Regions from separate parts of the Bacillus sp. KNSH39 genome, predicted to be linked through region 3. Evidence: riboswitches for the same ligand, from Rfam matches in the RefSeq annotation. Region 3 holds a riboswitch; each other region holds the start of a gene.
The links. Region 3 has a riboswitch for thiamine pyrophosphate ahead of tenA (thiaminase II). Riboswitches for the same ligand answer to the same signal wherever they lie in the genome.
Positions count from the first base shown of each region.

Region 1: it holds a riboswitch for thiamine pyrophosphate, as region 3 does, so the genes downstream of both, ACUL40_RS21930 (MTH1187 family thiamine-binding protein) here and tenA (thiaminase II) in region 3, are expected to answer to the same signal.
Region 2: it holds a riboswitch for thiamine pyrophosphate, as region 3 does, so the genes downstream of both, thiT (energy-coupled thiamine transporter ThiT) here and tenA (thiaminase II) in region 3, are expected to answer to the same signal.
Region 4: it holds a riboswitch for thiamine pyrophosphate, as region 3 does, so the genes downstream of both, thiM (hydroxyethylthiazole kinase) here and tenA (thiaminase II) in region 3, are expected to answer to the same signal.

Region 1 is NZ_JBQXYO010000001.1:4,292,564-4,294,767, forward strand. Features, by position in the region: gene ACUL40_RS21925 (non-ribosomal peptide synthetase family protein) at 1-740, shown strand, start outside; TPP riboswitch at 793-894, shown strand; gene ACUL40_RS21930 (MTH1187 family thiamine-binding protein) at 996-1,316, shown strand; gene ACUL40_RS21935 (ABC transporter permease) at 1,288-2,061, shown strand; gene ACUL40_RS21940 (ABC transporter substrate-binding protein) at 2,058-2,204, shown strand, end outside.
Region 2 is NZ_JBQXYO010000001.1:3,186,202-3,188,405, forward strand. Features, by position in the region: gene feoB (ferrous iron transport protein B) at 1-213, opposite strand, end outside; gene ACUL40_RS16325 (FeoA family protein) at 210-437, opposite strand; TPP riboswitch at 632-733, shown strand; gene thiT (energy-coupled thiamine transporter ThiT) at 821-1,489, shown strand; gene ACUL40_RS16335 (sensor histidine kinase) at 1,697-2,204, opposite strand, start outside.
Region 3 is NZ_JBQXYO010000001.1:4,608,035-4,610,238, forward strand. Features, by position in the region: gene ACUL40_RS23535 (SH3 domain-containing protein) at 1-147, opposite strand, end outside; TPP riboswitch at 417-528, shown strand; TPP riboswitch at 589-692, shown strand; gene tenA (thiaminase II) at 778-1,473, shown strand; gene ACUL40_RS23545 (ABC transporter ATP-binding protein) at 1,442-2,191, shown strand; gene ACUL40_RS23550 (ABC transporter permease) at 2,191-2,204, shown strand, end outside.
Region 4 is NZ_JBQXYO010000001.1:4,283,569-4,285,772, reverse strand. Features, by position in the region: gene thiE (thiamine phosphate synthase) at 1-520, opposite strand, end outside; gene thiM (hydroxyethylthiazole kinase) at 536-1,345, opposite strand; TPP riboswitch at 1,418-1,530, opposite strand; gene topB (DNA topoisomerase III) at 1,740-2,204, shown strand, end outside.

The DNA.
Region 1 (2,204 bases), 320 kb from region 3:
CATTAGCGGAGAAAGGTGCTACATTCCATTTTATTTCTACAATTGGTATCCCGTTAGAATTAGCGGTAGATCAATGGGATACATACATGAAAACTGGTGATTTTAATTACAGTGTAGACTTAGAGAATGTATATTCAAATAGTAAACTACAAGCGGAAAACATTGTTCGTGAAGCAATGAAAAATGGTTTGCGTGGAAATATTTATCGTGCAGGTAATTTAGCATGTCATTCAGAAACAGGTTCGTTCCAACAAAATATTGAAGGAAACGCATTTTATCGTCTTATTAAAACAATGCTATTAATTGGGAAAGCACCAAATGTGAAGTGGAAAGTTGATTTCACACCAATTGATTTTGCTAGTAAATCAATTGTATCGTATTTGCAAGATGCGCAAATTATAGGAGAGACGTTACATATTTGTCATCCACATCAAATTGAGTTTGAACAATTTATACAGCTAATTGGAGAGTGTGGATACAATCTTGAAATGGTTCCACTTTCAGAATATGTAAATACCGGACTTGCATTAGCGAAGGGAAATGAAGTAATAGCAGAGTTAATTGCTTCTCAAGTTGCAGGAGATGGAGCGCAGCAATCTGAAATTGTAATGGGTACGCGTAGAACGAATAAATGGATTAAGAAAAAAGAATTGATAGTACCAGCAATTAATAAAGAATTTATTCAGCAGTTATTAGCTCATGGTGAAAAAGTTGGTTATTTTCCAAAAATAATGAAATGATTATGCATGCTTTTGTTTGTTCAATAAAATAAATCATGCTACAATGAAAACGAATTAAGGACCGGGGAGCCAATTGGCTGAGAGGATGTAAGTAAACATCGACCCTCAACCTGATCTGGATAATGCCAGCGTAGGGAGTTACTTAAAGTGATGTAGCATATGTTATTCTGTAATAACTTGCATACAAGGCTTTCCTACGCAGTAGGAAAGCCTTTTCTTATTTTTGAAATTTATTTTTATAAGGGGGATTTTATTATGTCACAACAAGTTACAATGTCATTTTCAGTAGTACCACAAGCAAAAACGAAAGATGTATATTCTGTTGTCGATAAAGCAATTGAAGTTGTGCAACAATCGGGAGTTCGTTATGAAGTAGGGGCAATGGAAACAACTTTGGAAGGAGAATTAGATGTACTTCTTGATGTCGTTAAACGTGCGCAACAAGCTTGCGTCGATGCTGGAGCAGAAGAAGTGATTACTTCTATTAAAATCCATTATCGTCCAAGCACTGGTGTAACGATAGATGAAAAGGTTTGGAAGTACCGTGATGAATATGCAAAACCAGAAGCAATCTAAACTTATTACAACTATTTGGCTTATCCTTCTCATTGCGATATGGGAAGGATCTGTTTCATTATTTAAAATCGAACCGTGGATTTTACCAAAGCCTTCTGCCATTGTTCAAGAATTAATTGGGATGAAAGATTTACTATTACCAAATACGATGCAAACACTGCAGGAAGTTATAATTGGACTATTCTTTGCAATTTTATTGGGGACGAGCATCGCAATTATTATGGACGTTATACCGTTATTTCGTATTTTAATAAATCCATTGCTCGTTATTTCGCAAACAATTCCAATTGTTGTACTTGCACCGCTATTTATTATTTGGTTTGGATATGGGATGTTGCCGAAAGTAATGGTCGTAATACTCGTTTGTTTCTTCCCAATTGCGCTTAGTATTTTAGAAGGTTTTCAAACAGTAGATAAAAACATGTTGAAACTGTTACAAACAATGAAGGCGACAAAATGGCAAGTTTACCAGAAAGTAAAATTTCCAGCAGTGCTTCCATACTTTTTCTCAGGTTTAAAAATTGCAGTTACATATAGCGTAATGGGGGCAATTATCGGAGAATGGCTCGGTGCAAGTGAAGGATTAGGCGTTATGCTTACGAGGGCTACAAAATCCTTTTTGACTGCCCGAGTATTTGGTGTTGCAGCAATCATCGTTATGGTGACATTATGCCTGTATTTTATCGTAGAGTTTATGGCAAGAATAACAGCACCATGGATATATAGAAAGGACGGCAGAAAATGAAAAAAGGTTTGAAAGTTATGTTAGCTGCCTTAGTAGCGGTAGGTGTGGCTGGATGTAATCCGGCGAAGAAAGAAGAAAGTGCAAGTAAAGATCAAAAAGTAAAAGTAGTATTAGATTGGTTTCCAAATACGAATCATACTGGC
Region 2 (2,204 bases), 1.4 Mb from region 3:
GTTTGTTACAACACCTTCATCACGTGAAACTGGATTTAAATCATACACACCTGGCAAATCAATTAATGTTCCTTGTCTATCTTTTAATTTACCAACCTTCTTTTCTACTGTTACACCGCTCCAGTTTCCTACGTATTCATAAGAACCAGTAAGTGCATTAAATAATGATGTCTTCCCTGTATTCGGATTCCCTAGCAAAGCTACCTTATTCACGCTAATTCCACCTTTATCATTTTCGCGTCACAATGACGAATACTAATTAACTGTCCACGACACTCCAATGTACAAGGACCTTTGAACATCGCTTTCTGTTTCAGGCGAAGTTCGCTTCCTTCAGCAAGACCGAAAGCAGCTAGTCTACGCTTTAATAGCTGATCTAAAGACTGAATACTTTTTACTAACACTTTCTCTCCAATTTTAATATCTACTAAGCTCATAACCTTCCCCCTCAGAAGAGAATGATAATTATTTTCAAAAAAATTATACCACACCCAATTTCTCTTGTACTATACCCTTTTGCTTCATATTTATTAACATTTCGCTACAATTCTATTTCAATTATTGTCATACTGTATTCGTTTGCCATTCTCATCCATTTCGCTTACAATAAACAATAACAAATAAAGAATCTCGTTATCACTGGGGGAGCCATGCCGCTGAGAGGGAACACTTCGTTCCGACCCTTCGAACCTGTTAGTTAATGCTAACGCAGGGATTGTGCAAACGTCCGAAATACATACCTCATTTTTATTTACGTATTTCGTATCCTCCTATGATATCTATTCTTTTTTTGTACAACTTGGATTTAGGGGGAGACAACATGCGTAACACCAATTTACAAGCGATGATCGAATCTGCTATTCTTGCAGCCTTCGCCATGATTATCGATATTTTACCATTATCACTTAAACTTCCAACAGGCGGTTCTATCTCATTCGCTATGATTCCTATTTTTATTATTGCTTACCGCTGGGGCTTTAAATCAGCTTTCTTAGGCGGTTTAGTTTGGGGACTATTACAAATTGTCGTGGGAGATGCTTATATTTTAACACCTGTTCAAGCATTCATTGAGTACTTCATTGCCTTTGCTTTTATCGGATTTGCTGGCTTATTCTATCGTCCAATTCAAAAAGCACTTTTAACATCCAATGAAAATAGCTTAGAACAATCAAATTTAGGTAACCGTAAACACAAACATTCATCAAAACAAAATCAGGGTAAGAAAGTCCTTGCTTATATTATCCTTGCTACATTTATCGGTAGCTTTGCTCGCTATTTCTGCCACTTTATTGCCGGCATTATTTTCTGGGGACAATATGCGCCGAAAGGTCAATCAGCTGTGTTATATTCATTAATCGTAAATGGAAGTACAATGCTTGGTTCTTTTATTTTATGTACCGTTTTACTTATATTTTTATTTATCACTTCACCACGATTATTCAAAAGCATCAGTGCTTATCAAATGAATACACAAAAAAAGGGCGCTTAATGAGCGCTCTTTTTTCATATCGTAATATCAATTAAAAATACAATAAATGCGCAAAAGAAAATAAATACCATTATACTTAGCCAATTGCTATGCACGGTTCATCGACTCCTTACATAACCTCATATTCTAAACAAATTATACTGATTAAAAATAAAGATTAGGTAAAGATAATATGAAAATAAATTAAAAAAGCATAGATCATATTGTCTACGCTTTTTTCGGTAAATAGAAATAAAATAATACACCATCTTCTGTATTTTCTGCCCCATATTCAGCATCATGTAGTTCTAAAATATTCTTTGAAATAGCAAGCCCAAGCCCCGTCCCACCTTGTGAACGCTGACGAGCTGTATCCACGCGATAAAAACGATCCCAAATTTTATCTAATTGCTCTTCTTCAATATGAGTACCTTTATTTTCAATGCACACTTTTATACGATTCTTCTCATCTATTGTAGAAATAATAATATCCTCTTTATTTGGTGTATATCGTATAGCATTCGTAATGAAGTTCACGATGACTTGTTCAATCCGGCCTTGATTTGCAATCACTTCAAATGAACTTATATTTTTATGAATATGAAGTTCTTTTTTCTCTATTTCCACAGATAGATGTTCACATATACCTTCAATTACTGTATCAATATAAAACGAATCTTTTTTCATTTTATATGTACCAGATTCAAATTTAGCTAACTCAAGCATATCCAAAATT
Region 3 (2,204 bases):
TGCTACTTGATCGACTTTGACATACCCAGTTTTAATATTAGATAATTGTTCAGCGTTTGCTTTTTGTACATTTGTTTCACCCATAGAAGGAAGTAAAGAAGCAATCACTACAGTAGTTGCTGTTAAAGCAGTAGCTTTCATATTCATGGAATAGAGACCTCCTCTAGTTGTATAGTTGTAATTTTATTATAGTATAAAGATATAATATAGTGGGGGTATTCACATAAATGTAATATGAAATCAATATAAAAATAAATTTTTTGAGGATAATGATTCCTTTTTATACAATTAATTGGGGTTTTATTTTCTAAAATAGAATGTATGTATTGTATAATTTTGATATTATGTTGACAATTAAGAAAATTAAAAAAGTTGATGATGTCTTATTAGGGTGTTATACTGACAGTGATAATTTTATAGTTTGCTAGGAGAGCTGGTGTTGCCAGCTGAGAGTAGGCCGTAAGCCTTTGATCCTTTTTATTACCTGATCTAGATTATGCTAGCGTAGGGAAGCAATTCGGACACTAACAATGAGTCCCCGTTTCTTTGCGTATAGAAACGGGGCTTTTTTATTTGAAAATTTCATATTGAAACCACTAGGGGTGCTTGACTTGCTGAGAGAGGAATAATCCTTAACCCTTACAACACCTGATCTAGGTAATACTAGCGAAGGGAAGTGGAACATCGAATAAATGTATAACTTTATTTGCTGTAACCACTTCTTATATATAGAAGTGGTTTTTTATTTAGATACATATATTGAAAGGGGATAGAGAAATGAAATTTTGCGATAGATTATTAGAAACTGTGCAACCGGTTTGGGAGATGAGTCATAATCATCCGTTTGTAGTGGGTATGGGAGATGGCACGTTAGAAAAAGATAAATTCCAGTATTATATTATTCAAGATTATTTATATCTGCTAGATTATGCAAAGTTATATGCGATTGGTGTTGTAAAAGCAACGAATCCACAAGTGATGGGAAAGTTCGCTGAACAAATTGATGGAATATTAAATGGCGAAATGACAATCCATAAACAATATGCAAAAAGACTTGGAATTTCTATAGAGGAGATAGAGTCTGCGAAACCATCTGCTAAAAATTTAGCTTATACAAATTACATGATGTCTGTATCTCAAAATGGCACACTTGCGGAATTAATAGCAGCGCTTCTTCCATGTATGTGGAGCTATTGGGAAATTGGAAAGCGTTTAAATGATATTCCTGGAGCAAGAGATCATGAGTTTTTTGGTGAGTGGATTCAAGGATATAGTTCGGAAGAATACGGTAATCTTTGTATTTGGTTAATAGATTTATTAAATGAAATGGCAGTTGGAAAGTCTGAGAAAGAACTAGAAAGATTAGAGGAGATCTTCTTATATTCCAGTCGATTTGAATATTTATTCTGGGATATGTCCTATCGTAAGGAGATGTGGGGATTTGAGGAGCAAGAACATACTACAGTTTCATAATGTTTCTTTTCATTACGATGAGAAACCAATCATCCATGAATTAAATGCTTCTATATATGAGAAAGAGTTTGTCAGTATTATCGGACCGAGTGGATGTGGAAAAAGTACTTTATTTCGCCTTATTACAGGTCTAGAAAAGGTAAGTACTGGACAGATAGAACTGACAGAAACAAAGAACCATCCTGTAGGATATATGCCGCAAAAAGATATGCTTTTGCCGTGGAGAACAATTATTGAGAATGCTGCCCTGCCGCTAGAGTGCCAAGGTGTACAGAAGAAAGAAGCAGAAGTAAAGGCAAAGGAACTGTTACATAAATTTGGTTTGCAAGGGTATGAGCAAAAATATCCGAAAGATTTATCTGGTGGGATGAGACAACGTGTATCTTTTATTCGAACTTTATTAACAGGCGGGGAGATATTGCTGTTAGATGAACCATTTAGTGCGTTGGATGCTTTAACGAAGACCTCTTTGCAAGAATGGTTGTTTGAACAATGGCAAGAGTGGGAAAAAACAATTTTATTCATTACTCATGATGTTGAAGAAGCGTTATTTCTTTCAAACAGAGTTTTAGTAGTGGAACAGCAGCCGATAACGACTTTGACTGAGCGGACTGTACCGCTTGATCATAACAGAACACGAAAAGATTTATATAAACCGGAAGTATTAGCGCTGAAAGATGAGCTTCTTAGTATGTTACAAAGGCAGGTACTTGTGTGATGAACCGATTGAA
Region 4 (2,204 bases), 320 kb from region 3:
CAATACCAACGATTGGCACTGTAATTCCTTGTTCTCTAAAATAGGCTAATCCTTTCGTTCCTTGAACCGCTTTCGTATCTTTTTTCGTACTCGTTGGGAAAATAGGTCCAACGCCTAAATAATCTGCTCCATTTTCGATTGCAAAGCGTGCTTCTTCAATTGTATGAGCAGATACGCCGATAATTTTATCTCCCATTTTTTCACGAACAGATGTAATTCCTTCATCATCTTGTCCTACATGAACACCATCTGCATCTAATTCAATGGCTAATTCTACATCATCATTTACAATGAAAGGAACGCTATATTCCTTACAAAGCGTCTGCAATTCTTTTGCAAAGCGCACTCTATCTTCTCCGATTAAAGAACCTTCCCCCTTCTCGCGAAACTGAAAAATTGTCACTCCACCATCTAACGCTTCTTTCAATACAGCTAAAGGATCCCTTGTGCAGTTATTACTTCCCATAATAAAATACACTTGCAATAGCTTAGACATTTTATCTATTTCAATGCGTGCCATTTCTTTCACTCCCTCTTACTCTAACTCCTCAATCTTTCCATACTTCTCAATATCACCAGAAGTAGTATTCGCTAACTGATTTAAAAATTCAATTTGGAAACTACCAGGTCCCTTTTCCACGGTCTTAGCAGCTGCCAGTTCCGAAGCTACACCATAAAACGTTAATGCTGCTACTGCTGCTTTTACATAATCTTTTTCCACTGCTACAAATGCTCCTATTACAGAAGTTAGTAAACAACCTGTTCCCGTAACTTTCGTTAAAATAGGGTGACCATTTCGAATAACAATAGTTCTCTCTCCATCTGTAACAACATCTTCTTTTCCAGTAATGACCGCAACTGTATTTAGTTCATCTGCTGCCTGCCTTGCAATACTTACAACATTTCCATTTCCAGTACCAGCGTCTACCCCTTTAATTTCCCATTTCTCATTAATAACATTTGCTATTTCAGCTGCATTTCCGCGGATAATTGCTAACTCAATTTCAGCCGGAATATGTCTCGCAACTTCTGTTCGGTACGAAGTTGCTCCTGCACCAACTGGATCAAATAGTACTGGCACATTGTTCGCATTTGCTGATTTACCCGCGAGTAACATCGCTTCTACTTCTTCAGGACGAAGTGTCCCCATATTTAATACTAACGCTCCAGCAATGCTAGCCATTTCTGCTACTTCTTCTTTCGCATACGCCATTACAGGCGATGCCCCAAGTGCCAACAAACCGTTAGCAGTAAAATTTGTTACAACAACATTTGTAATATTATGAACAAGCGGATTAGATTCTCTCACCAAATCCACTACTTTACTAATTTCTTTCATATTCATCCTTTTCATCTCCTAACTATAATGATGGGAGATACACAAAAAGACACTTTGCGCGTACGCAAAGTGCCTGAATATGTGCTTTTACACTCTCCCTACGCTGGCATTATCCAACAGGTTCAAATGGTCAATGACGGACTAGTAGCCATACTCTCAGTTTGTATCCACAAACTCCCATGTGTTTCTTATTCATCTACTTCAAAGTCTACTCTTATTCTAGTAAAATAACAAGTTCTTTACTTTTCTATTTGATATAGAGGCAACTGATAAAGTGAAACTTTAATCAGTTGGGATTTTGTTAACTCCATTAAAAACAGCTGAAATATGGAGCGAAACTGAATCTCAAGAAGATGTATGCTATATTTAACTTATGGAAATTTGAAAGGATGTTTTTAATATGTCAAAAAGCGTTGTAATCGCTGAAAAACCTTCCGTTGCACGAGATATTGCTCGTGTACTGAAGTGTGATAAAAAAGGAAACGGCTATCTTGAAGGTAGTAAATATATTGTAACTTGGGCTTTAGGTCATCTCGTTACATTAGCAGATCCAGAAAGTTATGATGTGAAATATAAAAAGTGGAATTTAGAAGATTTACCGATGCTACCTGAGCGTTTGAAATTAACGGTTATTAAACAAACTGGTAAACAATTTAATGCTGTAAAAAGTCAGCTACTTAGAAAAGATGTAAATGAAATTATTGTAGCAACAGACGCTGGACGTGAAGGGGAATTAGTCGCACGCTGGATTATCGATAAAGTTAAGCTAAATAAACCAATCAAACGTTTATGGATTTCTTCTGTAACCGATAAAGCAATTAAAGATGGTTTTGCAAATTTAAAACCAGGTAAAGCCTATGACAAT